DNA from 2 places in the Nitratireductor kimnyeongensis genome. Region 2 is predicted to be linked to the other one. Evidence: riboswitches for the same ligand, from Rfam matches in the RefSeq annotation. Region 2 holds a riboswitch; the other holds the start of a gene.

Region 1 (7,668 bases), 1.2 Mb from region 2:
ACAACAAGAACCGGGGCGTTTCCGCCAATGCCGGTGGCGACGAACAACCCGCCGGCGGCCCGAATCCGCGTGAGACAAACAATTTCGGCCAGATCGTCCGTTGGCGGCCCGAGGGTGAAGACCATGGCGCAGACACGTTTGCCTGGGACCTTTACGTGATGGCCGGCAACCCCAAGGTCTACAGCAATGTCTATGCCGGATCCGACAACATCACTGAAGGTAACATGTTCAACTCGCCTGACGGGATGATTTTCTCCTCCGACGGCATGTTGTGGATCCAGACCGATGGTGATGACAGCAATGAGGGCGAGTTCGAAGGACAGGGGAACAACCAGATGCTGGTTGGCAACCCCGAAACCGGTGAAATCGCCCGCTTCCTGACGGCTCCGAACGGCGCAGAAGTGACCGGTCTGACCTGGTCGGCCGACCGCAAGGTTGCATTCGTCGGCATCCAGCATCCGGGCGGCAGTTGGCCCGACGGTAATGGAAAGCCACGTTCAGCGGTGATCTCCGTCTGGCGGGAAGACGGTAAGGTCATCGGCTAGCCTGAACGACTACAATTGATGGACCAGGCAGGAAGCAACGCTTCCTGCCTGGTTTCGTTTATCGAGATGAGCACGAGGCTCCCGTTTTGCCGGTGATCGCTCCGCAGGCGCATTCTGACCGAACTGTCGGGCACGGCTTGACGTTTTGCCGAATTCATCCCACCTGTGTGCCGCTCAATTCTTCCAAAAGCCAAGCGGACTCCCAAACGTGCAAGCGCTCAAAAGCCTGATCGAATCCCGTCGCTTCGAAGCGGCCATTACTGCCCTTATCGTCGTCAACGCGATCACGCTGGGTCTTGAGACTTCTGAACGAGCCATGACTGCATTTGGTCCACTGTTGAAAACGCTGGACCAAGCCATATTGGGCGTCTTCGTCGCCGAACTTCTCGCACGGTTCGCTGTCTACCGGCAGAACTTCTTCCGCGACCCCTGGCGAATCTTCGATCTCGTTGTGGTGGGCATTGCGCTTGTTCCGGCGACCGCCGGGCTCTCTGTGTTGCGCGCGCTGCGCATCCTGCGTGTCTTGCGTCTGGTCAGCATGGTGCCATCATTGCGGCGTGTGGTCGGCGGACTGATCTCGGCGCTGCCGGGCATGGGCTCTATCATGCTGCTTCTGGGGTTGGTCTATTACGTGTTTGCAGTGATGGCCACCAAACTGTTTGGCACATCGTTTCCCGACTGGTTTGGCACGATCGGCCTTTCCGCCTATTCGCTTTTCCAGATCATGACGCTGGAGAGCTGGTCGATGGGGATCGTCCGTCCGGTGATGGAGGTCTATCCACTCGCCTGGCTCTTCTTCATTCCCTTCATCGTCTCGACCACGTTCACCGTGTTGAACCTCTTCATCGGTATCATCGTCTCGGCGATGCAGGCCGAGCATGATGAAGAGGCATCGGCCGAACGCACAGCCCTGCAGGCCGAGCAGGAGATCATCCTCAACGAGATTCGCGCGCTCCGCAAAGAAGTGCAGGCAATGGCCGCGGAAAAGGCGCGGGAAGAGCGCTGACCTTTGCGGTCAGGCCATGCGGAAATGTTTGGAAAGCTTCAGCGTCTGCCCCTGGTAGTTCGATTTCAAGTCCGCGCCATAAAGCGCATCAGGGCGTGAGAGCATCCGTTCGTAAACGAGGCGGCCAACGATCTGGCCATGTTCAAGAATGAACGGAACCTCATGGCTGCGCACTTCGAGAACCGCGCGGCTGCCAGTGCCACCGGCCGAAGAATGGCCGAATCCGGGATCGAAGAAACCCGCATAGTGCACACGGAACTCGCCCACCAGCGGATCGAACGGTGTCATCTCAGCCGCATGGTGCGGCGGCACATGCACCGCTTCCTGCGACACGAGAATGTAGAACTCGTCAGGATCAAGGATCAGGCCGTCCGCACCGTCGCCTGTCAGTGGCTCCCAAAAGTCTGCGATGTCGTGCTGGTCGCGCTTGTCCACGTCGATCAGTGCCGTGTGGTGTTTTGCGCGGTATCCGATCAGCCCGTTGCCGCCACCGCTCAAGTCGACCGAGAGCGCGATGCCACCGCCAGTGATGTTGGGGTCTTCCGAAGCAACGAGCGTCTCGCGCGCATGCAGATCCGCCAGCGCGCTTTCATCGAGCAACGCCTTGCCGGTACGGAAGCGGATCTGCGAAAGGCGAGAGCCGGTGCGCACCACGATCGGAAAAGTGCGCGGGCTAACTTCCATATAGAGCGGGCCCGAATAACCGGCCGGGATCTTGTCGAATTCCTGCCCGTGGTCGGTCATCACACGCGTGAAGATATCGAGCCGTCCCGTCGAGCTTTTCGGATTGGCGGAGGCCGAAATGCCATCGGGCAGATCGAGCCCCTCCAGCAGCGGGACGATATAGACGCACCCCGTCTCCAGAACCGCTCCTTCGACGAGGGCGATCTCGTGCAGTTTGAGTTTCTCAAGCTTCTCTGAAACACGGTGGTTCGGCCCAGGCAGGAAGCTGGCGCGTACACGATAGGCAACAGTGCCCAATCGCAAGTCGAGACTGGCTGGCTGAATCTGGTCGTCATCCAGCGGACGAGCCGAGGCGAGCGCTCCATTGTCGAACAGTGCCGCAATATCCTTGTCCGGCAGAATTCCCGCTTTTGCCAACGCCCCTCTCCACGCACGCAGTTCAATTGAACGAGGTTTAGCGTTGCTGGTCGTTGACGCAAGGCGCTTGAAGGCGTAATGGAGCTTTATCCCGTGGTGATTTGGCCGGTCGGCTTGCAGCCACGTTAAAGAAGTCGCTAAAAGGCCGCGCTCGATCACCGGACCGGCATGCGGCTTTTCGCGGCCGGTTTTTTGATGGGTGGTTAAGCGATGACAGAGAATTCCAAGAACGACTGGAAACCACAGACAGCGCTTGTTCATGGCGGGGTCTCCCGCTCGCATTTTGGCGAAACCTCCGAAGCGCTCTATCTGACGCAGGGCTTTGTTTATGACAGTGCCGAAGCTGCGGAGGCCCGATTCAAGGGCGAAGAACCCGGCTTCGTCTATTCCCGCTATGCCAATCCCACCGTCGATATCTTCGAGCGCCGCATGTGCGCGCTGGAGGGCGCCGAAGAGGCGCGCGCCATGTCTTCCGGCATGGCGGCGGTCACAGCAGCGCTGCTTTGCTCGCTCAAAGCCGGCGACCATGTGGTGGCGGGCCGTGCGCTTTTCGGATCCTGCCGCTGGGTGGTCGAGACGTTGATGCCCCGCTACGGGATCGAGACGACACTTGTCGACGGCGCGAAGCTCGAAAACTGGCAAGCGGCCATACGCCCCAACACCAAGCTTTTCTTTCTTGAAAGTCCCACCAACCCGACATTGGAAGTGGCTGACATTGCCGGCGTCGCGGCCCTTGCAAACGAAATCGGCGGGCGGCTCGTTGTCGACAACGTGTTCGCCACCCCTCTCCTGCAAAAGCCGCTTGAACTGGGCGCGCACGTGGTCGTCTATTCGGCCACAAAGCACATTGACGGTCAGGGCCGATGCCTGGGTGGTGTCGTCTTATCGGACAAGGAATGGGTGGACGAGCATCTCCAGGACTTCTTCCGCCACACCGGGCCCAGCCTTTCGCCCTTCAACGCATGGACGCTGCTTAAGGGGCTGGAGACACTACCGCTGCGCGTGCGCCAGCAGACCGAAAGCGCCGGCCGCATCGCCGATCTGCTTGCCGACCACCCCAAGGTCGCCCGTGTCATCTATCCGGGCCGCGAGGATCACCCTCAGGCAGACATCATCGCCCGGCAGATGAAGGGCGGCTCGACGCTCATCTGCGTTGAATTGAAAGGTGGAAAAAAGGGCGCATTTGCCTTCGAGAATGCTTTGAGGATCTTCCAGATTTCCAACAATCTCGGCGATGCCAAGAGCCTTATCACCCACCCGGCAACCACCACTCACAAGAACCTGTCGGATGATGCCCGGGCAGAACTGGGAATTGGTGACGGCACCCTGCGCCTGTCGGTCGGTCTGGAAGATTGCGACGACCTTCTTGCCGACATCGAAAGGGCGCTGGCCGCAATATGAAGCGCGTTCAGCCGAAACGCCTGCTCGCCAAAACCATGCGTGAAACAGTGGTATAGGCGGTGAGCGCGGCAAAACCGTAGGCGAGTACCGGAAACCAGGACGGTAAGAGACACATGGCCACGAAGACGGCCAACGTTTCGCTCGCTTCGGCCAGTCCAGTGGTGAAGAAGAGCGATTTCTCCCCCCGTGCATCGCTTTTGAGGCGACGTTTTTCGGCCATGACCGCGTAAGCAAGAAAGCTGGCACCATTGACATAGAACGCCAGCAGGAGCACTGCGCCGGCGATTGCGTTGGCGCCGGGGTCGGCGATAATGAAGCCGAGCGGCACGGCTCCGTAAAACGCAAAGTCCAGAACGATGTCGAGATAACCACCGAAATCGGTCTTGCCGTGAATTCTGGCTATGGCTCCGTCCAACCCGTCGCATAAGCGGCTGGCCAAAATGAGCGCAAGCCCTGCCCAAAAGCCCTGATAAGCAATGGCAGCGGCGGCGGCCAACCCCAGTGCAAGTCCCGCATAGGTGACGGCATTGGCGCGCACCCCCGCTCCCGCAAGCTGAGTGGCTACGGCAGATAATCCGGGGTTGATCTTTCGATGTGCCCAACCGTCAAGCATGTTTCACCAGTGTGTTGTTCTCACTGCCCCTTGCTTATCGCCATTCGACCTCTCATGCCGCTCACAATGGCGTCATGAAAGATCATCGAACCTCATGCATGATCCGCCATGCCATCTCTGCTATGCTCTTGATCTTTCACGGGAAGGCCCCATCCTTCCTGCGTCGAGTGCGCGCAATGCGAGTTTGAGCCATGTACAGAGCTGTTACCCAATCAATCGAAGTCAGCGCCGAACCGAGCTATCTGTCAGCACAGTCAGATCCCGAAAGCGGCCATTTCGTGTGGGCCTACCGGATCACGATCACGAACCACTCGCCCGAGACTGTTCAACTCGTCGCGCGTTACTGGCACATCACCGACGAGACGGGGCGGGTTCAGGAGGTTCGTGGAGAAGGTGTGGTGGGAGAGCAGCCCGTCCTACAGCCGGGGGACAGCTACACATATACGTCCGGCTGCCCGCTGACCGCTCCCTCCGGCATCATGGTGGGGCGTTACACGATGCGAGGACCGCGCGGGGCGCTTTTCGAAATTGACATCCCCGCCTTCTCGCTTGATCTTCCCGGCGCCTCGGCCCGGATCAACTGAAGTCCTTCGGATCGAAGACATACTCGGTCGAACAGAACTCGCAGGTGACGCGTATGACGCCATCCTCGATGCTGTCGGCCACCTCTTCCGGTGTGAAGCCATCCAGAACAGCCTTGATCTTGTCTCGTGAACACGAACAATCATCGCGCACGTCAGAGCCTTCATAAACACGCACACCGTGCTCGTGAAACAGGCGGTAAAGCAAGCGTTCAGCCCCGACCGTGGGGTCGACGAGTTCCGTCATCTCCGCAGTGGAAAGCAGCATACGCGCTTCCTGCCACGCATTGTCTTCCGGATGGGTGGATCCTTCGTGATCCTCGTCACCGTCGCCGCCGGGAAGATCGAGACTGCGCATGCGTTCGGGCGCGCTGGGAAGAAACTGCAGAAGCAAACCGCCTGCTCGCCAATGTTCCTGCCCGCTCTCGCCGCCAGGCAAAACCATCTTGGCAACACCCAGACGAACCTCGGTCGGTATCTGTTCGGACTGGCGAAAATAGGTGCGTGCTACGTCTTCCAACGTGGCCCCATCGAGCTGCACGATGCCCTGATAGCGTTGCATGTCGGTGCCCTGATCCACAGTCAACGCCAGAACACCGGCGCCAAGCAGGTCTTCCGGAGCATCCTTACCGGCTGCAACCGCCTCTTCGAGACGTGCCTCGTCAAAGCGAGCATAAGCCCGCATGGAGCTCGGTGTCGAAAAATCGGCAACGAGCATATCGACCGGCCCGTCAGAGCGGGTCTGAACGATGAACTTGCCCTCGAACTTGAGCGAGCTTCCCAGAAGCACGGTGAGAACGATCACCTCTGCAAGCAGACGTGCAACCGGCTCGGGATAGGTGTGGCGCGCAAGAATCTGATCGAGCATCGGCCCGAGCTGAACCGCGCGACCGCGCACATCCAGCGGCTCGACGTCGAAAGGAACGACGTGGTCGTCTCCGGCGAAACCAAACTCGCCCAATTGTCTTGTTTCGCTCGTCACCTGTTGAGACACCATGCAAGAACCGCTTTTTGCGCGTGAAGACGGTTTTCCGCCTCGTCGAACACCACCGAATGAGGCCCGTCAATGACTTCGTCAGTCACTTCCTCGCCACGATGAGCCGGCAGGCAATGCATGAACAGTGCATCGGATTTGGCGTGCTTCATCAGCGCTTCGTTCACCTGGAAGGGCTTGAAGACATTGTCACCGCGCGCGCGATGCTCCTGCCCCATTGACACCCATGTGTCGGTGACAACGCAGTCTGCATCGGCCACGGCCTCTTCGGCAGTTTTCATGAAAGTGACCCGTCCACCATTCGCGTGCGCCCAATCGACATATTGCGCCATTGGCTCGCTGCCCGGAGGCACGGCGATATTGAGACGGAACTGCATGCACGCAGAAGCCTCGATCAGAGAATGCAGCACATTATTGCCGTCCCCCGTCCAGGCAAAGAGCTTGTCCTTCACCGGACCCCGGTGTTCCTCGAAGGTCAGGATATCGGCCATGATCTGGCAGGGATGCGTGTCATCCGTCAGCCCGTTGATCACCGGGACTGTGGCATTCTCCGCCAGTTCGATAAGACGCTCATGCGCCGTTGTGCGGATCATGATTGCATCCACATAGCGCGAGAGCACCTTCGCAGTATCAGCGATGGTCTCAGAGCGGCCAAGCTGCATCTCGGTGCCGGTGAGCATGATCGTTTCACCACCAAGTTGTCGCATGCCGACGTCAAAGGACACGCGGGTCCGGGTCGACGGTTTGTCGAAGATCATCGCCAGCGCCTTGCCTTCCAGAGGCCTTTCGCGCTCGCCGGCCTTCAGGCGCGCCTTGCGCGCTCTCGCATCGTCGAGCATCAAACGCAGATCCTGCGGATCTACCATGGAAAGATCAATGAAGTGGCGCAGACCACTGGCCATGCCCGTCTCCCTGGTTTTCTCAAGCATCGGCTTTTTCGGTCGCCCTCACGGCAGCGGCGGCATCGTGGATGCGTTTCACGGCCTCGCGGACCTCACCTTCTGTGATGATCAATGGTGGCAAGAGCCGAAGCACGTTGTCGCCAGCCGGTACCACGAGCATTTTCTGATCGCGCAGCGCTTCCAGAAGGCGCAAATTCTGCACCTTGCATTTGATGCCGAGCATGAGCCCTTCGCCACGAACGCCCTCTATGATGTCCGGGAACTCATCGGCGACGGCAGCGAGGCTCTGCTTGAACTGGAGCCCTTTTTTGCTGATGCTTTCCATGAAGCCATCGGCGAGAACCACGTCCAGAACCGCATTGCCCACGGCCATTGCGAGCGGATTGCCGCCGAACGTCGTGCCGTGGGTGCCGGGGGTCATGCCCTTCGCGGCTTCCGATGTGGCAAGACACGCGCCGAGCGGGAAGCCGCCGCCAATGCCCTTCGCCACGGCCATGAGGTCGGGTGTGATCTCCGCCCACTCAT
Region 2 (7,668 bases):
CCGGTGGTCTGGCTCATCGGTATCGCGGGGCTTTTCGGCTATCACTTCTTCTACTTCACTGCATTGCGCAACGCCCCGGCGGTCGAGGCGAGCCTGATCGCTTATCTATGGCCGTTGCTCATCGTACTTGGCTCGGCGTTGATGCCGGGTGAGCGACTTGGCTGGCATCATATTGCGGGCGCGCTTCTGGGGCTTGCGGGCACGGCGCTCATCATCACGAAGGGCGGCGGGTTCAGCTTTGAAAGCCGCTATGCGCTCGGCTATGCGGCGGCGGGTGCCTGTGCCCTTTTCTGGTCCGGCTACTCACTTCTGTCACGCCGGTTTGACGCTGTGCCAACCAGCATTGTCACCTGGTTCTGTGCGGCCACGGCTGTTCTATCGGCGCTCTGCCATCTCGCGCTGGAGGAGACGGTCTGGCCGGCTTCGATGGATCAATGGCTGAATGTGCTTGGCCTCGGTCTCATGCCGGTGGGGGCCGCGTTCTACGCTTGGGATTATGGGGTCAAACGCGGTAACATACAGGTGCTGGGCGCGGCGAGCTATGCCGCCCCGCTTCTTTCGACGCTGATCCTGATTGCTGCCGGCACTGCAGAGCCAACGGCAAACATCATTGCCGCCTGTCTCTTGATCACGTTCGGTGCCGCCCTTGCTGCCAAGAACATGATTTTGAAGCCCAGCCGGCGGGAAGCCGATGCAGCACCGTAGTTTCAGGAAATATCCTTGCGCTTCCTGATCTCGGCAAAGATGGCTTCGTCACTTGCGTCTTCCATGCCGAGATTGCGGCGGATGACCGGGTCGTGCCAGCGTAGAAACGGGTTCGTCGCCATTTCTCTGCCAATGGTGGTTGGCAGGGTGGGTTTGCCTTCGCTGCGAAGATGCGAGATTTCTTTTGCACGCTCCTTGAGAGCGGAGTTGGTCGGGTCCACCGTTAATGCGAATCGCGCATTCGTCTCCGTGTATTCATGGCCGCAATAGACGACGGTTTCCAGCGGAAGCGCGGCAAGCTTCTTGAGTGAGGCGAGCATCACGGGCGGCTTGCACTCGAAAAGCCGGCCGCAGCCGAGCGCAAAGAGCGTATCGGCGGTGAACACGATGCCGGCATCTGGGAAATGATAGCTCACATGGCCCGCCGTGTGACCGGGGGTCTCGATCACTGTCGCGCTTTGCGTTCCGACGGAAACCGTGTCGCCTTCCCGCACCGCGTGATCGATCCCGGGAATGCGGTCGGCTTCCGCAGCAGGGCCGGAGATGGTCAGGCCAAAACGCTTTTTCAGGGCGAGGTTTGCTTCCACGTGATCCGGGTGATGATGCGTCGTGAGTATCATCGTCGGGCGCCAGCCGGTCCGCTCGATAGCTGAAAGGATGGCGCGCTCTTCCGGCGCGTCGATCAGGGCTGTTTCACCTGTTTCGGTGTCATGGGCCAGAATGCCGAAATTGTCGGTTCGGCACATGAACTGTTCTATCTCGAGGGCCATGAATCTCTCCGTTGCTGGCCGGACGATAGGGCGATGGCGGCAGCTTGTCACGCCGGGTGCGACAATTCTTGCCGGTGTCGCGGAAGGGCGGTACCGTCGCATCCATGATTTCGGACATTGTGGCGCTGCGCGCCTTCTATTCCTCGGTGCTGGGTCGCCTGGCTGAACGATCGCTTGCCATGGCGCTCTCGTCCCTCTGGTCCAAGAGCACCAGCGAAAGGCTTGTGGGCCTTGGCTACACATTGCCCTGGCTCGATCGATTCGGCGCCGATGCGGAGCGCGCATTAGCTTTCATGCCGGCGATGCAGGGAGCAGTCCCGTGGCCGATAGGTGAGCCCTCGACAACCGCGCTTGTGTTCGAAGAGGAATTGCCTTTGCCCGACTCCTCGATCGACCGGGTGCTCATGGTTCATGCGCTGGAGCACACGGAGAATCCCCAGCAGGCGCTTCTGGAAATCTGGCGCGTTCTGGCACCTGGCGGCCGCTTGATCATCGCCGTGCCCAACAGGCGCGGCATGTGGGCGCGTTTCGAGAACACACCGTTCGGTACTGGTCGGCCCTATTCAAGAACGCAGCTCGCAGAAGCATTGCGCGAAGCGAATTTTACGGCGACTGCCTGGGGCGATGCGCTTCATTTTCCGCCCTCCGAACGACGATTCGTTCTGCGCCTCCATCAATTGTTGGAAAAGGCGGGGCGGCGGTTCTGGCCGATTTTCGCCGGCGTCGTGGTGGTGGAGGCTGAAAAGCGCCTTTATCAGGGGTTGCCGGTGACGGCCCGTGCATCGCGCCGTGTCTTCGTGCCGGTGCTTTCACCGCAGGGTGCCACACGCGTCGGTGCAGTCAGGCGCAAACAGGAAAGGGAGTGCTGATCAATGGCGAGGGATACACGGATCACTGAACTGTTTGGCATCGATCTTCCCATTCTCCTTGCGCCGATGGCCGGGTCTGCAGGATCGGAACTGGCGATTGCAGTGAGTGCGGCAGGCGGATTGGGGGCATTGCCCTGTGCCATGCTGACGCCGGATAAGATCCGGTCCGAAATGGGGATGATCCGGAAGCGCACCGACAAGCCAATCAATCTGAACTTCTTCTGCCATGTGCCACCAACGCCCGATGCCACGCGCGAGGCGGAATGGCGCGAGCGATTGCGGCCATTCTACTCAGAGTTCGGCATCGACCCGGACGCGGCGCCCGCCGGCGCCGGGCGCAATCCGTTCAATGAGGAAAGTTGCGCCATCGTGGAAGAGTTTCGCCCGGAGGTGGTGAGCTTTCATTTCGGCCTGCCGGATGCTGCTTCGATGCGGCGTGTTCATGAAACTGGAGCAAAAATCATCGCGTCGGCCACGACTGTCGCGGAGGCACGCTTCCTGGAGGAAAACGGTTGCGATGCCATCATTGCACAGGGCGCGGAAGCCGGAGGGCATCGAGGCGTCTTCCTCGAACCGAATATTGCTACGCAGCCGGGGACATTGGCTTTGGTGCCGCAGGTGGTCGATGCGGTCTCCGTTCCGGTGATTGCGGCAGGTGGTATCTCCGATGGCCGGGCGGTGGCCGCCTGCTTCATGCTTGGTGCTTCAGCGGTGCAGGTGGGCACGGCATATCTGCAATCGCCAGAAGCGCTCACCAGTCCGGGGCATCGGGATGCCCTTGCGCTGGCTCGGGACGACCGCACGGTGCTCACCAATGTGTTCACCGGGCGTCCAGCCCGAGGACTGCTGAACCGCTTCGTCTCCGAAGTGGGGCCGATAAGTGAGGAGGCTCCCGCTTTCCCATTGGCAACGGCTGCAGTGGGCCCGTTGCGTGCGGCTGCCGAGAAGGCGGGTGTGAGTGATTTTTCGCCGCTCTGGGCGGGGCAGGCTGCGGCTCTTTCCGCGCCGATGCCGGCTGGTGAACTGACCGTCAAACTGGCCCGTGATGCCGAGAAACTCCTGCGAGGATAACGTTTACCTCAGGGGTAATTGGTTTCATTCGGAAGGCGCTCCAATGTGCTCTCGAACAGTTTCTGAGAGAGGAGTGCCGTCCGTGCCAGCTTACGCCATAGGTCATCTTCGCAATGTGGTCGTCGGCCCGGCCATCATCGAGTATCTGGAGCGTATCGATGAAACACTGGAGCCGTTTGGCGGGCAATTCATCATTCATGGTGCCCAACCGGATGTGAGGGAAGGGAACTGGGAGGGCGACCTGATCGTGATCGCCTTCCCTAGTCGCCAGAAGGCTGAAGACTGGTACATATCGCAGGCGTATGAAGCCATCAAACGCCTGCGCAGTGACCATTCGGACGGCGATATCCTGCTAATAGACGGGGTCGATCCCGGCCATAAGGCAAGCGATGTTCTGATCACATTCCAAGAAGCGTGAAATCCGCTGGGCCTGGGTGTGCTCAGAACCTCATCTTGAAACCGCCAGAGAGCGTGATTGCACGGAACCCCAGGCCCCCACTATTTCGGATCGCTTCGAGCGGTGCGCCCGAAGCGATTTCCGAAATCCGCACATCGCCTATTCTATCAAAGTGTTGATCAAAGCTTCCAGCGAGAAACAGGCTCGCATTCCCGTTGATGCTGTGTTCTACGCGTCCAGATAAGGACACGAATGGCAGGGTGCCAAAATCACCGTTGAATCGCAGGTCGCGCGACCAGTGGTGATCTTCGTCCTCGACCTTGAAATTCAGACCGCCACGTGCCTGGAGGGAAAAGGTCCAGCCTTTGTGCCTTGAAGTGGCTTCTGCTCCAATAAACACTCCGGGAAACTTCTGTTGGTAAGAGATGCCGCGTTCACCGTCGCGGAAATCGCCCTGTTCGTCACGGAAACCTTCTTCGCTGTAGACAAATGATCCGCCGAAAGTGGTCCATTTGACATCTGTATACTTGAAGCCGCCGTGCAGATTGAGAGTCATCGAATCCCGGACCTCGAAATCCCGCCCGAGTGCGATATCACCGATGAAATAATGGTCTAGATCCGTATCAGGGTGAACGGAGCGATCGCTCCAGTCGTTGAAGGCATAGCTCGGCGACGCATCGAGCCAATCGTAATCCTCCATTCGGCTGTTCCCGGATAACCCTACTGTCGCATTGGCCGTCAATGTCCATGGGCCTGCAAGGCGCGCACGTAAGCCCCCGGTCAGCACAGGCGCTTCACTCTCCCAGAAAAGCGCGCTGATGCGATTTCCGGCAGAATCGTAGACGATCTCTTCAGCCTCGAGAAACGTGTAGCCCACGCCTCCGATGAAGGTGACTGCATGGTCCTGCGAGGTCACCTCCAGCCTGTCGGGGATTGCGAGATCGGCCGCAGGAGCCGATGTCGGCAGAACGGAAATTAAAAAAGCTGTAGAAATGAAAAACTTGTGCATCGGTTGCTATCCATTGTCGAAATCAAGAGCTTCTGAAAAAGCTCAATCAAATCACTGTCTTAAATTTTTTAGTGTATTATTATAATATGCAATAATAAGTTGTATTCCGAGCAGTCGCTCCTTCTCGACCCGCTGCTTTTATCGCGCGTCTGGTAACCTATCGGGCGAAAGGAGCGGTGTGCGTTTGCTAGCGCTGACCGATCTGTTCAAGCTCATAAGGCGTCGACTGATAAACCTGATTAATCCAGTTGCCGAAGAGCAGGTGCGCATGTGAACGCCAGCGGTTGAGTGGCGGACGGCTCGGATCGTCGTCCGGGTAATATCCATGCGGGACGGCTATCTCGGTTCCCCCTGCAACATCGCGGTCGTATTCCTCCTTGAGCGAGGTGGAATCGTATTCGATGTGGTTGAACATATAGAGCCGATTGCCGGAATCTTCCGTCAGGAGACATGGGCCGGTGACATCCGATTCCATGATCACCTGAAGGCCACGGTCAGTAGGAATGTCTGAAGAGCGGACTTCGGTCCACCGCGAAACGGGAATTGCAAAATCGTCCGAGAAGCCAGCCAGGAAAGGTGAGGCAGGCGCGTTGTTGCGGTGCCGGAACACGCCGAACGCTTTTTTCTCGAGTGTGTATTTGGGAATGCGGTGGAAATGCCAGGCAGCCGCCATGGCTCCCCAACAAATATAAAAGGAGGAGTGGACGTTGGTCAGCGTCCAGTCCAGAATTTCTTCCAGCTCTTTCCAGTAGGTAACTTCCTCGAAAGGCAAAAGCTCGATGGGCGCACCGGTTATAATGAAACCATCGAACTTGCGGTGACGCACTTCCTCCCAGGTCTCATAGAAGGAAATGAGATGCTCTTCCGGAGTGTTCTTGGCGCGATGGTTGCCGATGCGCACGAGGGTCAACTCCACCTGGAGTGGTGAGGCGCCGATGAGACGGGCAAACTGGGTCTCGGTCCGGATTTTGTTGGGCATGAGATTGAGGAGCCCGATCTGGAGAGGGCGGACGTCCTGCCGCAGCGCGGTCTGTTCGTCCATCACGGACACACCTTCACGCACGAGAATATCGCGGGCGGGAAGTTGGTCGGGGATCTTGATCGGCATCGTTTTGCTCCAACAAAAAAGACCGGCGGCGAAATCGCGACCGGTCTCAGCAAATTCTGCTTCGCACGGCCTTTTAGCGAATTGTTTTACGTGGCTGCAAGCCGACCGGCCAAATCACCACGAGTAGAGAGCTTTATTTAGGACGGTGTTTTCTTTGCGTCAATCGCCGTCATGGTCTAAAGCAACGGACGGATTTTCTCCGTAGGGTCGAGGATCCGTTCAACCGTTTTTCAAAACAGGACCATTCAATGAGCACGTCCGTCCGTCCCGAACCGAAGCCCGGTGTCATGGATATCGCCGCTTATATGCCCGGTCGCGAAAGCGCTCCGGGTGCAACGAAGGTGTGGAAGCTCTCCTCGAACGAATCTCCGCTCGGGCCCTCGCCTGCGGCTGCCGAGGCGATTTCCAAAGCGATGGGGCATCTTGAGCTCTATCCGGACGGATCGGCCGCAAAGCTGCGTAATGCCATTGCAGAGATGCACGGGCTGAACCCGGCCAACATTCTTTGCTCCAACGGGTCCGATGAGCTTCTTGGCCTGCTCGCGCAGACCTATATCAAGCCCGGTGACGAGGCGGTTTTCACTGAACACGGTTTTCTTGTCTACCGTATCCAGACGCTGGCCGCAGGTGGCAAGCCGGTGGTGGTGAAGGAAGACAATGAGCGTGCGGACGTCGATGCCATTCTGGCGGCGGTGACGGACAAGACGCGCATTGTGTTTCTTGCCAATCCCAACAACCCGACCGGCACCTATCTGCCGGTGGATGAGGTGCGCCGTCTGCAGGCGGGTCTGCCGAAGAATGTGCTGCTCGTTCTGGATGCGGCCTATGCCGAATATGTGCGCCGCAATGATTACGAGTCGGGCATTGAGCTGGTTTCGTCGAGTGAGAATGTCGTGATGACGCGCACATTCTCCAAGATTCACGGCATGGCAGCGCTCCGCATCGGCTGGATGTATGCGCCGGCTCATGTGGTGGATGCGGTGAACAGGGTGCGCGGTCCCTTCAATGTCAATGCGTTGGCCATTGAGGCGGGCGCAGCCGCAATCCGCGACAAGGCGCATGTGGAACGGGCTGTTGCGCACAACGAAACCTGGAGTGCCTGGCTGGTCGAGGAACTTGGTAAGCTCGGTCTTCGCATCACTCCCAGCGTCGGCAATTTTCTGCTGATCCATTTCCCCGAGAATGGCGGCAAGTCGGCAGCCGATGCGGACGCTTTTCTCGGATCTCGCGGTTATATACTGCGCAGGGTGGTGCCTTATGGGTTCCCCAATGCATTGCGTCTGACGATCGGCACGGAAGAGGCCAATCGCGGCGTCGTTGCCGCGCTCAAGGATTTCATGGAAAGCTGAGTTGTGCCTGACCCACTTTTTGAAAAGATCGCGCTGGTCGGCATCGGCCTGATCGGTTCCTCGCTGGCGCGGGCGATAAGACATGGCGGTCTTGCTGCAACCGTCGCCATTTCGAGCCGGAGCGAAAAGACTCTTTCCAGAGCGCGCGAACTGGAATTGGGCAATATCTATGAACAGGATCCGGCCGAAGCAGTGCGGGATGCCGATCTGGTGATCGTCTCGGTTCCCGTCGGCGCTTCCGGTGCGATAGCGCAAGCCATCGCACCAGGGTTGAAACCGGGGGCGATCGTCACGGATGTCGGTTCGACCAAGGCGTCGGTGATTGCGCAGATGGAGCCGTATCTGCCCGAGCACGTTCATTTCATTCCTGGGCATCCGATCGCGGGCACG

Evidence for each region. A riboswitch is a leader RNA that binds a small molecule or an ion and turns the genes downstream of it on or off. The one in region 2 is predicted to bind S-adenosylmethionine.
Region 1: linked by a shared signal. The riboswitch ahead of KW403_RS10900 (O-succinylhomoserine sulfhydrylase) and the one ahead of metA (homoserine O-acetyltransferase MetA) in region 2 are both predicted to bind S-adenosylmethionine.

What each region holds. Positions count from the first base shown of each region.
Region 1 covers NZ_CP078143.1:2,281,785-2,289,452, reverse strand. The annotation lists gene KW403_RS10915 (PhoX family protein) at 1-545, shown strand, start outside; gene KW403_RS10910 (ion transporter) at 754-1,551, shown strand; gene KW403_RS10905 (2'-deoxycytidine 5'-triphosphate deaminase) at 1,561-2,652, opposite strand; SAM riboswitch at 2,736-2,813, shown strand; gene KW403_RS10900 (O-succinylhomoserine sulfhydrylase) at 2,863-4,053, shown strand; gene KW403_RS10895 (CDP-alcohol phosphatidyltransferase family protein) at 4,061-4,666, opposite strand; gene apaG (Co2+/Mg2+ efflux protein ApaG) at 4,858-5,250, shown strand; gene KW403_RS10885 (Hsp33 family molecular chaperone) at 5,243-6,244, opposite strand; gene argF (ornithine carbamoyltransferase) at 6,226-7,143, opposite strand; gene KW403_RS10875 (aspartate aminotransferase family protein) at 7,163-7,668, opposite strand, start outside.
Region 2 covers NZ_CP078143.1:1,089,205-1,096,872, reverse strand. The annotation lists gene yddG (aromatic amino acid exporter YddG) at 1-705, shown strand, start outside; gene gloB (hydroxyacylglutathione hydrolase) at 708-1,475, opposite strand; gene KW403_RS05130 (class I SAM-dependent methyltransferase) at 1,580-2,344, shown strand; gene KW403_RS05125 (NAD(P)H-dependent flavin oxidoreductase) at 2,348-3,415, shown strand; gene KW403_RS05120 (DUF1330 domain-containing protein) at 3,498-3,833, shown strand; gene KW403_RS05115 (omptin family outer membrane protease) at 3,856-4,821, opposite strand; gene metA (homoserine O-acetyltransferase MetA) at 5,009-5,929, opposite strand; SAM riboswitch at 5,983-6,060, opposite strand; gene hisC (histidinol-phosphate transaminase) at 6,178-7,278, shown strand; gene KW403_RS05100 (prephenate/arogenate dehydrogenase family protein) at 7,282-7,668, shown strand, end outside.